3 regions of the Rahnella sp. 1L-D-7-B-C2 genome follow, and region 3 is predicted to be linked to each of the others. Evidence: predicted binding sites of a transcription regulator. Region 3 holds the regulator's gene; each other region holds the start of a gene.
The links. The regulator LexA, encoded in region 3, represses DNA repair genes until DNA is damaged. The targets are predictions, from matches to a motif close to TNCTGTATGTACATACAGNA.
Positions count from the first base shown of each region.

Region 1: the regulator LexA is predicted to act here: its motif matches at 4,645-4,664, upstream of AC0Z7K_RS05345 (metal-dependent hydrolase).
Region 2: the regulator LexA is predicted to act here: its motif matches at 2,145-2,164, upstream of uvrB (excinuclease ABC subunit UvrB).

Region 1 covers NZ_JBXAVQ010000002.1:372,274-378,936, reverse strand. The annotation lists gene AC0Z7K_RS05360 (MFS transporter) at 1-1,379, opposite strand, end outside; gene kdgR (DNA-binding transcriptional regulator KdgR) at 1,617-2,408, shown strand; gene AC0Z7K_RS05350 (L-cystine transporter) at 2,491-3,882, opposite strand; gene AC0Z7K_RS05345 (metal-dependent hydrolase) at 4,069-4,626, opposite strand; gene kduD (2-dehydro-3-deoxy-D-gluconate 5-dehydrogenase KduD) at 4,777-5,538, opposite strand; gene kduI (5-dehydro-4-deoxy-D-glucuronate isomerase) at 5,616-6,452, opposite strand.
Region 2 covers NZ_JBXAVQ010000005.1:160,546-167,208, forward strand. The annotation lists gene bioD (dethiobiotin synthase) at 1-569, shown strand, start outside; gene AC0Z7K_RS10880 (ABC transporter ATP-binding protein) at 588-1,298, opposite strand; gene uvrB (excinuclease ABC subunit UvrB) at 2,288-4,294, shown strand; gene AC0Z7K_RS10890 (VF530 family protein) at 4,372-4,740, shown strand; gene AC0Z7K_RS10895 (isochorismatase family protein) at 4,854-5,378, shown strand; gene AC0Z7K_RS10900 (gluconeogenesis factor YvcK family protein) at 5,441-6,349, opposite strand; molybdenum cofactor riboswitch at 6,608-6,663, shown strand, end outside.
Region 3 covers NZ_JBXAVQ010000024.1:22,554-29,216, forward strand. The annotation lists gene dusA (tRNA dihydrouridine(20/20a) synthase DusA) at 134-1,162, opposite strand; gene zur (zinc uptake transcriptional repressor Zur) at 1,400-1,909, shown strand; gene AC0Z7K_RS22360 (CsbD family protein) at 2,086-2,295, opposite strand; gene dinF (MATE family efflux transporter DinF) at 2,488-3,852, opposite strand; gene lexA (transcriptional repressor LexA) at 3,977-4,585, opposite strand; gene AC0Z7K_RS22375 (diacylglycerol kinase) at 4,705-5,073, opposite strand; gene plsB (glycerol-3-phosphate 1-O-acyltransferase PlsB) at 5,214-6,663, shown strand, end outside.

The DNA.
Region 1 (6,663 bases), on a different contig from region 3:
TTTTGGCTGCTGGTTTTTTGTGTCATACGCAACAGACTGACTAATGCCCCGGTTCCAGCCAGTGTGCCTGCCAGGATCAGCGACGCATGGGTACCGTGCTCGGGGAACAGGTTGAACATGAGCGCCACCATTGCCGCGCCCGTCGTTTGGCCCAACAGACGTGCGGTGCCCAGCAAGCCGCTGGCACCCCCACTGCGGTTACGCGGCGCAGAGGTAATGATGGTGTGATTATTCGGCGACTGGAATAATCCAAATCCCGCGCCACACAGCAGCATGCGCCAGATAATATTCAGATGTGAAGGTTCCGGTGGCAGTAAGGAGAGTGAAAACAGTCCGAATGAAAAGACGATAAGCCCGATGCCACCCAGCATTCCGGGGTGATAACGCTCGACCAGTCTTCCTGCAATCGGTGCCATCACCATCGTCGCTAGCGGCCACGGTGTCAGCAGCAGACCGGTATCCACCGAATTCAGACCAAGCGTATTTTGCAAGAAGAAGGGCAGTGAGACGAATGCCAGCATTTGCGCGCTGAAGGAACACAGCGAGGTACCGAGTGACAGACTGAAAATGGGAATACGCAGCAAATCCACCGGCAGCAGAGGAAAAGGCTGCGAGAGCTGACGGCGTACGAAGAACCAGCCAATAATCAGCAATGCAACCACCTCTCCCAGAATCAGTAAATGATTCTGGCCCTGAGCAAAACCGCTGATGGCGATGATCAGCAACCCAAAGGTCAGCGCATTCATTACGCTGCTGGTAAAATCAAAGCGTTGCCCCTGGCTTCTTGTCGGATTAGGTGGCAGGAATTTGAGACCCAGCAGCAGGGCGGCGATCCCGATAGGGACGTTAATGGCAAACAGCCATTGCCACGAGGCCACCGACAAGATCCCGGCCGCGATAGTTGGCCCGGCGGCAGACGAGACAGCGACAATCAGCGCATTGATCCCCACGCCTCGGCCCAGAAAGCGTTGCGGATAAATAATCCGGATGAGCGCCGTGTTGACGCTCATGATCGCCGCCGCCCCAAAGCCCTGTAAAACGCGGGCGACAGTCAGCGTGGCCAGTGAGTCTGAGAGCGCACAAAACAGCGACGTAATACTAAACACCAGCAGGCCTGTCTGATAGATACGACGGTAGCCGAAAATATCCCCTAACGAGGCGAGAGAAAGTAGCGAGATGGTAATCGCCAACTGGTAGGCGTTCACCACCCAAATTGACGCTGCAGGGCTGGCGTGGAAATCATTGGCGATCGTCGGGAGTGCCACGTTGGCGATGGCGCCATCGAGGACCGAAACGGTGATGCCCAGAGCGATTGCTATAATCGCCCCATATCGCTGGGGAACGGGAAGTCCGTCGTTGGGTATTGAAGTCGGCGTCATAGAGTCTGCAGTGCATTGTGATCAGTGAGGGTAATATTACTACGCTAATCAACGTAAAGTGACAACAGTCACAGTCTGTGACGATTTATTTTGACGGTGCAGATTATGAAACGGAGTTAACAGTTCTTACACTACTGTTCAATACCCCGATTGCTTCCGCGTGATGCTTGCCACTATAATAAAAACCACGTTCTATTTTTTTTGAAACAAAACCAACGCGAGCAGGTAATTCATTCTATGGCTATCGCAGATCTTGATAAGCAACCCGATTCCGTTTCCTCAGTCTTGAAAGTTTTTGGTATTTTGCAGGCGCTGGGCGAAGAGCGTGAGATTGGTATCACTGAACTTTCTCAACGCGTCATGATGTCCAAAAGTACTGTCTATCGTTTTTTGCAGACGATGAAATCTTTGGGATATGTCGCGCAGGAAGGGGAATCAGAGAAATACTCGCTGACACTCAAATTGTTTGAACTGGGCGCGAAAGCGTTGCAAAACGTCGATCTGATCCGCAGCGCGGATATTCAGATGCGTGAATTGTCGCGTCTGACACGTGAAACCATCCACCTTGGTGCGCTGGATGAAGACGGCATTGTTTACATCCATAAAATCGATTCGATGTATAACCTGCGTATGCATTCCCGTATCGGTCGCCGTAACCCGCTGCATACCACTGCTATCGGTAAAGTGCTGATGGCGTGGGGCGATAAAGCCGAAGTCGGTGCGCTGTTACAGGAAATTGAATTCACCCGCAGTACTGAAAATACCATCATGAATGCTGCTGATTTACAAAAGGCGCTGGATCAGGTGCGTGTGCAAGGTTACGGTGAAGATAATGAAGAGCAGGAGCAGGGGCTTCGTTGTATCGCTGTGCCGGTATTCGACCGCTTTGGCGTGGTGATCGCGGGGTTGAGTATTTCCTTCCCGACGATTCGTTTCTCTGAAGAAAGTAAAACTGATTACGTTGCTATGTTGCACACGGCGGCGCGCAATATTTCAGAGCAGATTGGTTTCCACGACTATCCTTTCTGAGATACACGCCGTACAGGCGCCAGATTCAGACGAAAAAAAACCGAAGCTTAGCTTCGGTTTTTTGTTTTTAAACTTCGGGTACTTAGCGGTGAGCCAGCTCAGCCGTTTCTTCTGAATCCATTACCGTCTTATCGGTTTGCTTCAGGATTTGGCTGGTGATGGTACCGGCGGTCATGGAACCACTGACGTTCAGCGCAGTACGACCCATATCGATCAGTGGTTCAACGGAGATAAGCAGCGCGACCAGGGTGACCGGCAGACCCATTGCTGGTAACACTATCAGCGCCGCAAAGGTTGCACCGCCCCCGACGCCTGCAACACCCGCAGAACTCAGTGTTACGATACCTACCAGTGTGGCAATCCACATAGGATCAAATGGGTTGATGCCGACTGTCGGGGCAACCATTACGGCCAGCATGGTCGGATACAGACCGGCACAGCCATTCTGGCCAATAGTGGCGCCAAAGGATGCTGCGAAGCTGGCGATAGATTCCGGAATACCCAAACGACGGGTTTGCGCTTCCACGCTCAGCGGGATAGTCGCTGCGCTTGAACGGCTGGTGAAAGCGAAGGTTAGCACTGGCCAGACTTTACGGAAAAATTTAGCCGGGTTAACGCCGGTGAAGGACAACAGGACAGCGTGGACGACGAACATAATCGCCAGACCCATATATGAAGCCACTACGAAGCTGCCCAGCTTGACGATATCCTGAACGTTCGAACCTGCCACCACTTTGGTCATCAAAGCCAACACGCCGTAAGGAGTCAGTTTCATCACCAGACGCACCAGCTTCATCACCCACGCCTGCAGGGTATCAATGAAGACCAAAACGCGAGGGCCTTTCTCCGCATCATCTTTCACCAGCTGCAGGGCAGCAACGCCCACAAACGCGGCGAAGATCACGACACTGATGATTGACGTCGGGCTTGCACCGGTCAGATCGGCAAACGGGTTCTTAGGTATAAAGGAAAGGATCAGCTGAGGCACACTCAGGTCTGCCACTTTGCCAACATAGTTGGACTGAATGGCGGTCAGACGCGCGGTTTCCTGCGTACCCTGCACCAGACCTTCCGCGGTCAGGCCGAACAAACCCGTCACAAAGATACCGACCAGTGAGGCGATAAGCGTTGTAAACAGCAGAGTGCCGATGGTCAGGAAACTGATTTTACCCAATGAGGACGCGTTATGTAATTTTGCGACCGCACTTAAAATAGAAACGAACACCAGCGGCATCACGATCATTTGCAGCAACTGCACATAACCATTACCGACGATGTTAAACCAGGTAATTGACGTTTTCAGAACCGGGTCATCAGAGCCGTAAATAAGCTGCAGTGCCAGACCAAATACTACGCCGAGCCCCAGACCTGCCAGGACTTTCTTTGCCAGACTCCACTGCTTGTGACGGGTTTGCGCCAGCAGTATAAGCAAAGCAACAAAAACCACTACGTTAAGAACGAGCGGAAGATTCATACCAAACTCCAGACTTATAGTTTTATATTTTAAACGGGTGTTCCAAAAAGGATTGCACCATCCCATAGCGTTGGGGTGAAGAATATCAGTTTGGGTGCACGATCATTTATATCCAAAAAGAATGCATTATAACTTTTTGGTGGTATTCGTATTAATTATCGCCGGATTGTCGAAATTTTATGCTAATCAGATAAAGAGTTTCAGCAGATGATTAAATATATCGGGGTTGATTGCACCAATGATGGGCGTCCAGTCGGGCCAGAACAGCGTAAATCCGACCAATACCAGGCAAAGCGTTCGTTCCAGCTGGTTGCCTTTCTGACTATTAATAATCGGCAGGCGAAAACGCCAGCGGCACGGCCAGAGCAGAGGAACACCCGCCGGCGTCAGCATATCGGCAAGAATATGGCTGAGATAGCCAATGACCATGGCATGAAAGGCATCAGCCGGGATAACCCAGTCGTGGGGGAAATGGGTACGTAAAAGAAAAATACCGCCGATGACCGCCAGCAGGCTGTGCGTAAAACCGCGATGGCCAAAGGCACGGGCAATCGGATGGGAAATCCATTTAAGGCGTTGGCCGATCAGTGATTTTGGGTGATCAATGTCCGGCAGCAGGCACGTCAGCAACGACCCAGGGATAATATGCCACCAGTCGCCGTGCGCCAGCTCGGGTGAGAGCTGCGCCTTCTTGGCAAATACCGCACAGGCGATAGAAAAAATGAGGTGGCCTTCCGCCGTCATGACGCGTCCGAACTGGATAACTGTTATTTTATCCAGTATAAGTGAAACTGTCACAATCGTGGAAGCGGAACCCTGTAACTAATTGTCAATGGATTGATTAAAGGGGAAAAGGCGTATAGAAATACGCCTTTAAATTGTCACGTATTATTCTTAGCGGGCCAGCCAGCCACCGTCGACGGCGATGGTGTAGCCATTGACATAATCCGAAGCTTTGGAGGACAGGAAAACCACCGGCCCCATCACGTCTTCTGGCAAGCCCCAGCGTCCCGCCGGGATACGATCGAGGATCTCTTTACTGCGCTCACCGTCCGAGCGTAGTTGCTCAGTATTGTTGGTCGCCATGTACCCCGGTGCAATCGCATTCACGTTAACGTTATGCTTCGCCCATTCATTGGCCATCAGCCGGGTCAGACCCATCACTGCACTTTTCGATGCGGTGTAGGAAGGGACACGTATTCCGCCCTGATAGGACAGCATCGACGCGATGTTAATGATCTTGCCACCGTTACCTTGTTTGATGAACTGTTTCGCGACGGCTTGGGACATAAAGAACAGCGTTTTGCTGTTGACGTTCATGACGTCGTCCCAGTTCTTTTCACTAAATTCGATAGCATCCTCACGGCGGATAATCCCGGCGTTATTAACCAGAATATCAATATGGCCGAATTCGCTGACCGCTTTTTCTATCAGTTCAGGAATTCCCTGAATGCTGCTCAAATCGGCGCGCAGGTCGAGGAAGCGTCGGCCGGTTGCGACGATTTTTTCAGCTGTTTCATCCGGCTCAGACACATTAATGCCGACGATATCGCAGCCCGCCTGCGCCAGTCCGAGCGCCATTCCTTGCCCAAGCCCGGTGTTGCAACCGGTCACGATGGCAACTTTGCCAGTTAATTCAAACGCATTGAGGATCATAATCAGAGTCTCTTTTGCAACGGCATATTCGCCTGAAAGATTGGAAGGCTCCGCCGGAATGTGGCGGAGCCACTGGATTAGCGAATCTCGCTGACTTTGACATGATCCATGTCGTCGAATACCTGATTTTCACCGACCATACCCCAGATAAAGGTATAGTTTTTTGTTCCCACGCCCGCATGGATAGACCAGCTCGGAGAAATTACCGCCTGCTCATTGTGAACCAGCAGATGACGCGTTTCCTGTGGTTGCCCCATCATGTGGAAGACCGCGGTCTCTTCTTCCATGTTGAAATAGAAATACACTTCCATACGGCGCTCATGGGTGTGACACGGCATGGTATTCCACAGGCTGCCTTCTTCAAGTTTGGTCAGCCCCATGGTCAGCTGGCAGGTTTCCAGAACGTCCGGCACGATGAATTTGTTGATGGTTCGGCGGTTGCTGGTGGCGGCATCGCCGATAGTTTGCGGAGAGGCCTCTGCAAGCGTAATTTTTTTGTTCGGGAAAGCGGTGTGAGCCGGAGCACTGTTGTAGTAAAACTTGGCGGGTTTAGTGGCATCTATACTACTGAATTCAACCAGTTTCGCGCCTTTACCGACGTACAGCGCTTCTTCATGACCGATTTCATAAGTTGTGCCATCGACGACGATGACGCCTGGCCCGCCGACATTTATCACACCCAGCTCACGGCGCTCAAGGAAATAGCTCACGCCAAGCTGCTTACCGACTTCGTCCCCGACAGAAACCGTTTTTTCAGCTGGCATCACGCCACCCACAATAATGCGGTCAATATGACTGTACGTCATGGTGTAGGCATTTCTCTCGAAGATCTTTTCAATGAGAAACTCGCGGCGTAATTCAGAGGTATCAAGGGTTTTAGCGTGGTCGCTGTGGATGCTTTGACGAACTTGCATGTCGTGCCTCTCGTGCGTTGTGATGTGCATATTAAGGAGGACTTGCCGGGCTAGTCTGACCGTTGCGTGGCAGTAACAGCGTACAGAAGCAGGAGAGCACCCGGCTCGTCCGTATTACAGAAAGCATAAGTTCATTGGCATGCGAATTCAATAAAAATGAAATAACGTTTTATTTATTTATGAGGCAGCTCATGATTTCCGAAATTAACCG
Region 2 (6,663 bases), on a different contig from region 3:
AACCGGTGGCATCAGGCAGTGAAATGACCGCCGAAGGGCCGCGCAACAGCGATGCGCTGGCGTTGCAGGCGTTCAGCACTGTCGGGTTGCGCTATGACGAAGTGAATCCGTGCACCTTTGTCGAACCCACCTCGCCGCATATCGTCAGCGAACTGGAAAAATGCCCCATCGACCCGGCTGTATTATCGGCAGGCCTGCGTCATCTCGAACCGTTGGCGGACTGGGTGGTGGTGGAAGGCGCGGGCGGCTGGTATACGCCGCTGACCGCTGACTATACCTTTGCCGACTGGGTGGTTGCCGAGCAACTGCCGGTGGTGCTGGTGGTGGGGATGCGTCTCGGGTGCATTAATCACGCCGTGCTGACCGCACAGGCTATCGCGCAGAGCGGTTTACCGCTGGCGGGATGGATTGCCAACGACGTTCAGGAAACGGGGAAGCATCATCAGGCTTACATGGATACGCTCACGCGTATGCTGCCTGCGCCACTGCTGGGCGAGATCCCGTACCTGAGTGTCGGACCGGACGTCAATCTTGGGCAATATCTCAGTCTCGACCGTCTGAGTCACTAAAACCGTCAAAAACAGACATCAGAAGGTCAGATAGTTTTTGACCAGCGTATCGTCGAGCTGTGCCAGCGTGCCCTGCGCGACGTTTCGCCCGCCGTCGACCAGACAAAACCGGTCAGCGACGCTACGAATGAACGGCAGCTTGTGGCCCACCAGCAGCAGCGTCAGGCCGAGGTCGCGATTGAGCCGGTGAATGATGTTCCCCATATTCGCCGCCATCGCCGCGCTGGTGTGCTCGGTCGGCTCATCAAGGATCAGCAGTTCCGGCTGCTGAACCAGCGCCCGGCTGATGGCCAGCTGCTGTTGCTGGCTCTCATCAAGCTCACCCGCCTTGCGTGAACCCATTTCCTTAAGTACTGGAAACAGGTCGTACACCTGCTCAGGCACGCGACGCGTCTTATTGCGGCTGGACATCATGGCAATTTGCAGATTTTCATCGACGCTCATCTGCGAAAAGATCTGTCGCCCCTGCGGCACGTAGCCAATTCCCATTTGCGCCCGGCTTTCTACCGGCAGATTGAGTAAACTTTGCGGTTCTTCATTGGCGGACTGCCAGAAGATCGCACCGCTTTTGACCGGCAGATGCCCCATGATGCAGTTAATCAGCGTCGTTTTACCGACGCCGTTTCGCCCGATCAAACCGGTGCATTGCCCGCGGTAAAGTTCGAGATTGATATCCCACAAAATGTGTTTCTGACCGTAATACTGGTTAACCGATTTTACACTTAACATCAGACCTCCCTCGCTCACGGAGCGTTCCGCTGAACTTCACTTTGACGGCCACTGTCATTTTTCTGACATTTTTATTCCACTGTTCACGCCTTCTGCAGGGGAATGCTTCATAAAATCTCTCACAGCAGGGAATTTGCAACTCTCAGGCCAAGTTTCATAAAGCAGAATAAAAAGAGAAGTTACGGGGGTGTTAACGCTACGGCGGGCGGGGATTTCGGATTATTCATAAGCGTTGCTCAGGTTTTGATGTCGCTCACAGTGCATATGGAGAATAGCGCTGCACTTTGCCAGTGCCGGTCTCACTGATTTTGGTGCAAAGGATCCGGTGCGGGAATGTTTAAAGATCCTTTAGATCGTACTTTTTGATTTTTGCAAGAAACATCAGCACTGTAATTTAGGCAAAATAGGCATAAATGAGGAGATAAAAAAGATAAAAAATAACTAAAAAAGACCACTCAGAGGCCTGAATTGCCTGAAGGATGTTTTTTACCAACTCCCGCTGTGCGCGGCGTGCTGTGAGTTATCCACTATTCCTGTGGATAACCTTGTGCATGAGAGTGAGAAAAGATGCTACAGACGAGACGGGACGGGGGTTGCGCTCGGTTTGCCCGAATTCGCGGCTTTTTAATGATGTTCTTTTTTATCAAATGGTTAGTTAAAAGCAATACGGCCCCAATTCGTTCGCACTGACAGTGTCAGTTTTCGTCAACCTGTGGTCAGTAAGTTAACAGATGATAAATTTTGGGGAGGAATGTCATCTGATGGTGAAAAAACCGTTTTGCCGAGAACCTAAAAAAGTGCAGGTACGCCAACCAGTTAAACGCTGTGTGAGGAATAGTCATTGGAGGCTGGTTTTATATACAGTATTATAGTGGCGGCAAAAATCAGCAGTGGCAAAAAATGAGGAGTCTTCCATACTGATCCTCCGCCCCAGGTCCTGTTTTTGCCAATGGTCTTGTGCGTCTTCTTCTTCAGTCAGGTAGCCCGTCATGAGTAAAGTGTTCAAACTGCATTCCGAATTTAAACCGTCAGGCGATCAGCCTGAGGCAATCCGTCGTCTGGAAGAAGGGCTGGAGAACGGTCTGGCGCACCAGACGTTGCTTGGGGTCACCGGCTCCGGCAAAACCTTTACCGTGGCGAACGTCATTGCTGATCTCAACCGTCCGACGATGGTGCTGGCGCCGAATAAAACGCTGGCGGCGCAGCTTTACGGCGAGATGAAAGAGTTCTTCCCGGAAAACGCCGTTGAATACTTCGTTTCTTACTACGATTACTACCAGCCTGAGGCGTATGTCCCAAGCTCGGACACGTTTATCGAAAAAGATGCCTCGGTGAACGAACATATCGAGCAGATGCGTCTTTCTGCCACTAAAGCCCTGTTGGAACGCCGCGATGTGATCGTGGTGGCGTCGGTATCGGCGATTTACGGTCTGGGCGATCCGGATCTGTATCTCAAAATGATGTTGCACCTGACGAAGGGCATGATCATCGATCAGCGTTCGATCCTGCGCCGTCTGGCCGAGCTGCAATATGCCCGTAACGATCAGGCTTTCCAGCGCAGTACGTTCCGCGTACGCGGTGAAGTGATTGACGTCTTCCCGGCGGAATCAGACGATCTGGCGGTGCGCATCGAGCTGTTTGATCAGGAAGTCGAGCGGCTGTCGCTGTTCGATCCGCTGACCGGGCAGGTTCAGCATGAAGTGCCACGTTTCACCATCTACCCGAAAACGCACTACGTCACCCCGCGCGAACGTATCGTGCAGGCGATGGAAGACATCAAGGTGGAACTGGCCGACCGGCGCAAAGTGCTGCTCGGCAATAACAAACTGCTGGAAGAACAGCGCATCAGCCAGCGCACGCAGTTTGATCTCGAAATGATGAACGAGCTGGGTTATTGCTCGGGCATCGAAAACTATTCGCGTTATCTTTCCGGACGTGGTCCCGGCCAGCCGCCGCCAACGCTGTTTGACTATCTGCCAGCCGACGGCCTGCTGATTGTCGATGAATCCCACGTCACCATTCCGCAAATCGGCGGGATGTACAAAGGCGACCGTTCGCGCAAAGAAACGCTGGTGGAATACGGCTTTCGTCTGCCGTCGGCGCTCGATAACCGTCCGATGCGCTTTGAGGAATTCGAAGCCGCCGCGCCGCAAAGTATTTACGTCTCCGCCACGCCCGGCACCTATGAGATGGAAAAATCCGGTGGCGACGTCGTCGAACAGGTGGTGCGTCCGACCGGTCTGCTCGATCCCCTGATCGAAGTGCGGCCGGTGACCACTCAGGTTGATGACCTGCTGTCGGAGATCCGCAAACGCGTTGCCATCAACGAGCGTGTGCTGGTCACCACGCTGACCAAGCGCATGGCTGAGGATTTGACCGAGTATCTGGAAGAACACGGCGAGAAGGTGCGTTACCTGCACTCTGACATCGATACCGTGGAGCGCGTGGAGATCATTCGCGATTTGCGTCTCGGTGAGTTCGACGTGCTGGTCGGCATTAACTTGCTCAGAGAAGGGCTAGATATGCCGGAGGTTTCGCTGGTGGCTATTCTTGATGCCGACAAAGAAGGCTTTCTGCGTTCTGAACGCTCGCTCATCCAGACCATCGGCCGTGCGGCGCGTAACCTCAACGGTAAGGCAATTTTGTACGGCGACCGGATCACCAAATCCATGGCGAAAGCCATCGAAGAAACCGAGCGTCGCCGCGCCAAACAGGAACAGTACAACCTCGATAATGGCATCACGCCGATGGGGCTGAACAAAAAGATTTCCGATATTCTGCAACTCGGTCAGCCGAAGACCAAAAAGAACAAAGACAAGCGGGATGCCGAAGCAGCGCAAACCTTCAAATCGCTTACGCCAAAAGCGCTGGAGCAACGCATCAAGGAGCTGGAAAGCAAAATGTATGCGCATGCACAAAATCTGGAGTTCGAAGAGGCGGCCAATACCCGCGACGAACTGCACGCCCTGCGCGAACAGTTTATCGCTGTGTCCTAAACCCTCAGGCGCGCGGTGTCAGCAGCGAACAAAAGTGCTAGACTGCGCGCCCTGAATTTTGTTGAGCGAGCTTGCTGATGACTGATACACCACAAAACCCCGGTGCGGCGAAAGATCCGCTGCACGGCGTCACGCTGGAAAAACTGCTGACAACGCTGGTGGACAACTTCGGCTGGCCGGCGCTGGCGTCGCAGGTGAACATCAACTGTTTCAAAAGCGATCCGAGTGTAAAATCCAGCCTGAAATTCCTGCGCCGCACGCCCTGGGCGCGTAAGGAAGTGGAAACGCTGTATCTGGATTTCATCGAAGGCCATCTGCGCCCGGACATGAGCCGCAGCAAACGCCGCACGCCGCTGTCTGAAGTCAAAGCGCAAAAGCCAAAAGTCAGCACCGCCAAACCGGCCGCCGACAGTCCGTGGAACGATCATCCGTTGATGAAAAAATAAGACGATCCCTCCTGATAAATTCATTGTTATCAGCCTGTGAAAAAGCTCCGCATTGTGTAAAGTGATGCAGGGCTTTTTTCATTCTTGGGTTGTGATTGTTGAGGGAAAGGATTGTGGCAGAGCAAAACGTACTGATTGTTGTGGATATGCAAAATGGTGTGTTTGAATCCGAACGGTATGATCGTGCCGGACGTGCTGCACAGATTAATCAGATGATCGACCGGGCAGGGCAGGTTATCTTCATTCAGCATGCCGAGGGGGAGATGACCGAAGGCAGCGCGCTGTGGGATGTCTTACCGGAGCTGCATCGCCCGGATGGTGCAATTTCTGTCACCAAAACCGCCTGTGATTCCTTCTACCGCACAACACTGGAATCTGTTCTCAAAGAGCTGGATACCACGCGTTTCACAATTTGTGGCTGCGCCACCGATTATTGCGTCGACACCACCATCAAAATCGCGGCCAGCAAAGGCTACGCGGTGACCGTGGCGTCCGATGCACATACCACCGGCAACCGCACCCACGTGACCGCACAGCAGCTGATCGCTCATCACAACGAAGTCTGGGAAGGGCTTTCTGTGCCGGGCAATCCGGTATCGGTGAAAACGACCGCGCAGATTTTAGCGGACTGGCAATAAGTCACAGCCTGCAAAAATGACAAAGGCCGCATTGCGCGGCCTTTGTGTTATGGGGGCAGTCGTTACTGCATCTTTTGCAGCGCTTCTTCCAGCGCCATGCGCAGCATTTCGCGATCATGACGGTACGGAATGTCGCTGGCTTCCAGCGGGCTTTGAATAATCAGATGTTCAGCGGCGCAGTTGCCGACCTGCACTTTCGGCCCAACGATTGCCGCATCGGCACGACGGCCAATGCGTTTTTCGATCATGTCCAGCTTGTTGTCCAGCGTCAGCGAGGCGGCGGCGACGCTTAGCTCTTTCCCCAGATTGCCAATGTAAACAATGTGCGCGCGGCTGCGGCGCAGGGCGGTGGTGAGATCGTTCATCAGCAACAGCGGCATCAGGCTGGTGTAGAAACTGCCGGGCCCGATCAGTATCAGATTGGCTTCATCAATCGCCTGGATCGCCTCGCGGGTGGCGGGCACCTGGGGTTCCAGCAGCAGTTCGCGTGGCGTTTTTTGCAACTTATCGACATTCACTTCGCCATGCACACGTTCGCCGTCCGCATCAATCGCCGTGAGATCTACCGGATCTTCAGACATCGGGATCAGCTCCGCGTCCACTTTCAGCAGGCTGCGCACCAGATTGATCGCCTCCAGCGGTCGCACGGTCAGGTGATCCAGCGCGCGCAGCATCAGGTTGCCGAGGTTGTGTCCGTCCAGTTCGCCCTGACCGCTGAAACGATATTCAAACATCGCTGAGGCCAGACTCGGTTCAGTGATCAGCTGGTTCAGGCAGTTGCGCATATCACCCCACGCAATTCCGCCCACTGAACGGCGGATGCGGCCGGTCGAACCGCCGTTATCCGTTGTTGTCACGATGCCCGTCAGTCGTGGGCCCAGCGAAGAGAGCGAAGACATCACGCGGCCAAGCCCGTGGCCTCCGCCGAGTGCCACCACCCGATCGAGGTCAGCGAGAGTACGATTGCGCATAAGTTTCCTTGTAAGACGGGGGAGCACGGGAGGCTGAAATTTTATCCGGGGATTTTACCTAATTTTGCAACAGGATGTTATCAATTAGCCTTCCTGAAACACTTTTTCTATACCGCCGCTTTTATCGTTGAAAATGCAGCATTTTGCATTGAAAAGTCGTTATATATCAAAATACATAACGAAAACCACCTTGGCGATCCGGACTTTACGGCGTTAGAATATGCGCCGTTACCCGAATTCATGGCTTCTGCAAAGAAAGAAATGGATCAACTCCTAGCCTTTGCCCCTAAGTTGCTTTCTGACGATAGTCCCAC
Region 3 (6,663 bases):
ACCATTACAAGAAACGTGCCAATCGGAGACAGGAATTATTGCATTGAATATCAAGGATAAAATTATTCGCAGGCACGAATGACCTGCGAAGAGATAGCGAATTTGACTAACAGATAGTGATTTTACTCACAGCTTAAACCTGCGCTGTCGCTTCCTGAGGTTGATTTACCAACGACAGCGCCTGCTCAACCACATCAATGCCCGCGCCGGCTTTATGCGCATTCTCACTGAGATGACGACGGAACTGACGCGCACCTGGCACGCCCTGGAACAGGCCGAGAATATGGCGGGAGATATGACCAAGATAAGTGCCTTTACTCAGCTCCGCTTCAATATAAGGATACAGCGCGCGGATAATGTCCGGGCCTGTTTTCAGCGGTGCGTCTGAGCCAAATAGTTCGCGATCCACGTTCAATAACATGCCAGGATTTTGGTAAGCTTCGCGGCCCACCATGACGCCATCCATAAATTGCAGATGCGTTTTGGCTTCTTCCAGCGTCTTAATCCCACCATTAATCGCCATCGTCAGATGCGGGAAATCACGCTTAAGCTGATAAACGCGTGGGTAATCCAGCGGTGGGATTTCACGGTTTTCTTTCGGGCTCAGACCGGAAAGCCACGCTTTGCGCGCATGAATGATAAACGTATCGCAGCCGCCTTTTTCAGAGACCTGACGGATGAAATCGCACAGGAATTCATAGCTGTCCTGGTCGTCGATGCCGATGCGGGTTTTGACGGTAACAGGAATTGACACCACGTCGCGCATCGCTTTGATGCAATCCGCTACCAGCGACGCCTGTCCCATCAGACAGGCCCCGAACATGCCGTTCTGCACACGATCCGACGGGCAACCAACGTTGAGGTTAATTTCATCATACCCGCGCGCTTCGGCCAGTTTAGCGCAGTGCGCCAGATCGGCCGGATTACTGCCACCGAGCTGAAGCGACACCGGATGCTCTTCCTCACCAAAGCCGAGATAATCCCCTTTACCATGAATGATGGCGCCGGTGGTCACCATTTCAGTGTAAAGCAGCGTCTGGCCAGTCATCAGGCGGTGGAAATGGCGACAGTGACGATCGGTCCAGTCAAGCATCGGCGCAACGGAAAAACGCTGAGCGGAAAACGGGGTGGTTTGGGGTATTTCGTGTTGAGTTTCTGACATCGACCTGACATTCGCTGAAGGAGTTCGTGGCGCTCCCTCCGGCGCACAGGCCAGAGGGAAGGTAGTTGCTGATTATACCACAGAACAAAGATTCGGCATCCGGTGCGGGTTTTAGGAGGCAGAATATGTCACAGCCCGGCGGCGCATAATTCGTCGATTTGGCCGAAGCATGATAAAATCAACAATGGCCACATGATGTGGCTTATCGATCCCAATCTGCGCTCAGAGAACGTTTTTATGACCCTGAATAATCCGGAAAAAGTCCTTTCACAAGCTGAAGAGCTTTGCCAGCAGCGTAATGTTCGCCTTACGCCGCAGCGTCTGGAAGTGCTGCGCCTGATGACGCAACAGCCCGGTGCGATCAGCGCCTATGACTTACTGGATTTGCTGCGCGTCAGCGAACCGCAGGCCAAGCCACCAACGGTCTATCGTGCGCTGGATTTCCTGCTGGAACAGGGGTTTATTCACCGGGTGGAATCCGCTAACAGCTACGTGTTGTGCCATCATTTTGAAGAGCCGAGCCATACGTCAGCGCTGTTTATTTGCGATCGCTGCGGTCTGGTGACGGAAAAAACCACTGACGGTATCGAAGAGCGCCTGGCGAAACTGGCACTGGATTCTGGGTTCGAATTACGTCATTCCGTAGTAGAAGCGCATGGTCTGTGCGGCGAATGCAAAGTCGTTGAGACATGCGAAAGCCACGACCACTGCGATCACGACCACACAATTGTGGTGAAGAAACGCTAAATTTTATATCGCGGGATTTGAATAGCGAGGATGCGGTGCTGTCGGGAGGACTTTACGGCTGACGTACTCAAGATAAAACAGTGGGTACATCCTTGTACCCGTATCCTGAAAGCGTTCCGGGTAGGAGCAGCTTCTACTCAGGATACGTCACTGAAACACGAGGGGGAGTCGCGTTTTTACCAGTGATATTTGTTGCTTGATTCCCAATCCTTGAGCTCTTTCTCGGCCTGATCTTTCTGATAGCCGTAACGCTCCTGAATCTTACCAACCAGCTGATCGCGTTTACCTTCCACTACGGTCAGATCGTCGTCAGTCAGCTTGCCCCATTTTTCTTTTACTTTGCCTTTAAACTGCTTCCAGTTACCGTCGGCTTGGTCCTTATTCATAAAATATCTCCTGTTACCTTAGGGTTTATGGAGCTGCGGGTTACCGCTGCAGCTCGGGCTTAACACTTCTAAGGTTAGTAGAGAATTTGGATTTATCCTGCAAACGAAGGGATAAAACGCGTTATTAGGATTATTCCAAAGCAGGATATAACGACTAACCGCTATATCCTGCCATGTAAAAAAGTCGCCAATTCAGTGTGATGACGAGGAAAACCATGCGTCTCGCTGCCAGTACCGGTGCCATATCCAGCCGAGAGAAACGCCCCGCAGCCCGAGGAAGACGGTCAGCGCCAGCCACAGCGCATGGTTGCCCAAAAGCGGTAATGACAGCAACGTCAGTCCATACCCGAGTGCGGCAATCGCCATGCTGTTGCGCATATCCCGCCCGCGGGTCGCGCCGATAAACATACCATCGAGCAGGTAACACCAGACCGCGACCAGCGGCAGAACAATCTGCCATCCCAGATAACTGTCAGCCAGCTGGCGCAGCTCTGGCAGAGACGTCAGCGCATTAATAATTTGCTCGCCGGTCAGGGCATACAACAGCGCAAACGCCAGTGCCACCAGACCCGCCTGCCGACAGGCTGCGCGCCATACCTTCAGCAGTTTTTCACGGTTACGGGCACCAAACGCCTCACCGGAATGGGCTTCAATCGCGTAAGCAAAGCCATCGAGCGCAAAAGCTGTAAAGGTCAGAAGATTCATCAGAACGGCATTCACCGCAACAATATGGCTGCCGAGCCGCGCCCCGAGAATAGTCAGCGAGGCGAAACAGAGCTGGAGTAGTAACGAACGCAGCATAATGTCACGGTTGAGACTCAGCAACCGGTGCAAGTCGCCGCGCCACGATGAGGTCAGCAGCGGGAAAGTGATCCCCCAGCGCTTCATCACACGCCAGACAAAACACAGCCCGATGAACAGCGTGAAATACTCCGAACAGGCAGTTGCCGTCGCTGCGCCCTGTACATTCCAGCCGAGCCCTATCACCAGCCACAGATCCAGCACGATGTTAAGCAGGTTACCGGCAATCAGTAAAATCACCGGCCCGCGCACGTATTGAATTCCGAGGAGCCAGCCCAGGATCACCAGATTTGCCAGAGAAGCGGGCGCGCTAATCCAACGGATTTCAATAAACAGCCGCGCCTGTTCCAGCACCGACTGACTGCCGCCAACAATGTAAAAAGCCCCTTCCATCAGCGGATGACGGAACAATAAAATCACCACACCCGCCAGCACAGCCAGAAGAAAAGGCTGCACAAAAGCGCGCGCCAGCAGGACTTTATCTTTCGCGCCGAGCGCCTGCGCGGTCATACCGGTGGTACTCATGCGCAGGAACAGCAGCATCATGAACAGGAAGGTGGTGATCATCGAACCCACCGCGACGCCGCCGAGATAATCCGGGCTGTCGAGATGACCGATCACTGCCGTATCCACCAGTCCCAGCAAAGGCACAGTGATATTAGAAAAGATCATTGGCAGCGCGAGCATCCAGAGGGCTTTATCGGTCGGGCTCAGAAAAGTGTGTTGAAACTTTTGCAGAAGGGATTGATGTTGCATAGAGAATCTCATGCCGGAGGTTCAGGATATGCCTAAAATGAAATCGCCCCGTGAGGGGCGATGATGCGAAATTCGTGTGACTTAGTTCAGGGGAAAGCGCAGAAATCGCATTTTCGTTGACTGATTAGATCCAGTCGCCGTTGCGAATAACACCAACCGCTAAGCCTTCAATGCTGAAGTTTTGCTCACGCAGATCCACCACAATCGGCTGGAACTCGCTGTTTTCAGGCAGTAACTGCACCACGTTGCCTTGTTTCTTCAGGCGTTTTACCGTGACTTCATCATCGATACGGGCGACGACAACCTGGCCATTACGCACGTCCTGCGTTTTATGCACGGCCAGAAGATCACCATCAAGAATCCCAATATCGCGCATCGACATACCGCTAACGCGCAGCAGGAAATCCGCGCTCGGTTTAAACATCGCGGGATCTACCTGATAGTGTCCTTCGATATGTTGCTGAGCCAGCAGAGGTTCACCGGCGGCTACACGGCCAATGAGCGGTAAACCTTCTTCTTCTTCCATCAGCAGACGGATACCGCGCGAAGCCCCGGAGACAATCTCAATGACGCCTTTACGCGCCAGAGCTTTCAGGTGTTCTTCCGCAGCATTCGGGGAACGGAACCCAAGACGAGCGGCAATCTCCGCGCGGGTTGGTGGCATACCCGTAGTGGAGATATGATCGCGAATCAGGTCATAGACCTCTTGTTGTCTGGTCGTTAAAGCTTTCATTCCGCCCCCTGGTTGTTTATACAGTCTAGCTGTGAGTATATACAGCTATACGGGCAATGAAAACCTAAGATTGAATAAAAACAGTGCATAAGCGCGATTCCTGGAATACAGATTCCAAATCAGAACCATCGCGGCCAAAAGATGCTGACCCAGACAAAAATCGCCAATATGATGGTCAACAGTACAGCAGCCGACCCGATGTCTTTGGCACGTCCTGAGAGCACGTGAAACTCAGGCCCGATGCGGTCGATTGCGCATTCCACGGCGCTGTTGAGCAATTCCACCACGCAAACCAGGACCACCGAGCCGATTAGCAGGATGCGTTCGATGCTGCTCACATCGAACCAGAATGAGAGCAAAATTAAGGGGATAGCCGCACTGGCTTCCTGACGGAAAGCCGCTTCATTTTGCCATGCCGCTTTCAGCCCTTTCCATGAATATCCGGCTGCTTTATAAATTCGGGTAAATCCAGTGACTTGGTTCGCCATTCTGTTACTGATCCTTGAGGGGTAGTCCTTCGGGTGTTTGATGCATTTTAGCGGTTTAATGGTCTCTCATCACCACAGATCTCATTTGAGCTTTCTGGTATCCTTGCGGCGAAATGGCTAACAAGAGGCTTCACGTTTTTATGTCAGGTTGGCGTAGACTTTATTACACATTATTGAATTTACCGCTTTCATTGCTGGTAAAGAGCAAAGTCATACCTACAGATCCGGTGACCGAGTTGCACTTAGACCCGACGCGCCCGATCCTGTACGTATTACCTTATAACTCCAAAGCAGATTTGCTGACCCTGCGTGCGCAGTGTCTTGCCCAGAATTTGCCCGATCCGCTGATTCCGCTGGATATCGACGGCACACTGCTGCCAAGCCATGTGTTTATCGCTGAAGGCCCGCGCGTGTTTTCGTATTACACGCCGAAGCAGGAATCCGTAAAGCTGTTCCACGACTATCTGGATCTGCACCGTAATAATCCGGATTTAGACATTCAGATGTTGCCCGTCTCGGTGATGTTCGGACGTGCACCGGGCCGTGAAGGTCAGGATACGCCGCATCTGCGCGTGCTGAACGGCATTCAGAAATTCTTCGCCGTGTTGTGGCTAGGCCGCGACAGTTTTGTCCGCTTCTCTAATACGGTGTCGTTGCGCTACATGGCGACCGAGCACGGTACGGATAAAACCATCGCGCAAAAGCTCGCCCGCGTGGCGCGAATGCACTTCTCTCGCCTGCGTTTGGCAGCAGTCGGCCCGCGCCTGCCTGCCCGTCAGGATTTATTCAATAAGCTGCTGGCCTCGAAAGCCATTGAAAAAGCCATTGAAGATGAAGCGCGCAGCAAAAAGATTTCACACGAAAAGGCCCAGCAAAACGCTATCGCGCTGATGGAAGAGATTGCCGCGAACTTCTCTTATGAAGCCGTGCGCCTTTCCGACCGCGTACTGAGCTGGACGTGGAACCGCCTGTATAAAGGCATCAACGTGAATAACGCCGAGCGCGTGCGCCAGTTAGCGCAGGACGGTCAGGAAATCGTGTATGTGCCCTGCCACCGCAGCCACATGGATTATCTGCTGCTGTCTTACGTGCTCTATCATCAGGGGTTGGTGCCACCACACATTGCAGCCGGTATCAATCTGAATTTCTGGCCAGCCGGCCCGATTTTCCGCCGTCTGGGTGCGTTCTTTATCCGTCGTACCTTTAAAGGCAATAAACTTTACTCGACCGTGTTCCGCGAATATCTGGGCGAGCTGTTCAGCCGGGGTTATTCGGTGGAATACTTTGTCGAAGGGGGCCGCTCGCGAACCGGGCGTCTGCTGGAGCCAAAAACCGGCACGCTGGCGATGACGATTCAGGCCATGCTGCGCGGCGGTTCCCGCCCTATTACGCTGGTGCCGATTTACATCGGTTACGAACACGTGATGGAAGTGGGAACTTACGCGAAAGAGTTACGCGGCGCGACCAAAGAGAAAGAGAGCCTGACTCAAATGCTCAACGGACTGCGTAAGCTGCGCAACCTCGGTCAGGGCTATGTGAACTTCGGTGAACCTCTGCATCTGACCACCTATCTGAACCAAAACGTGCCAA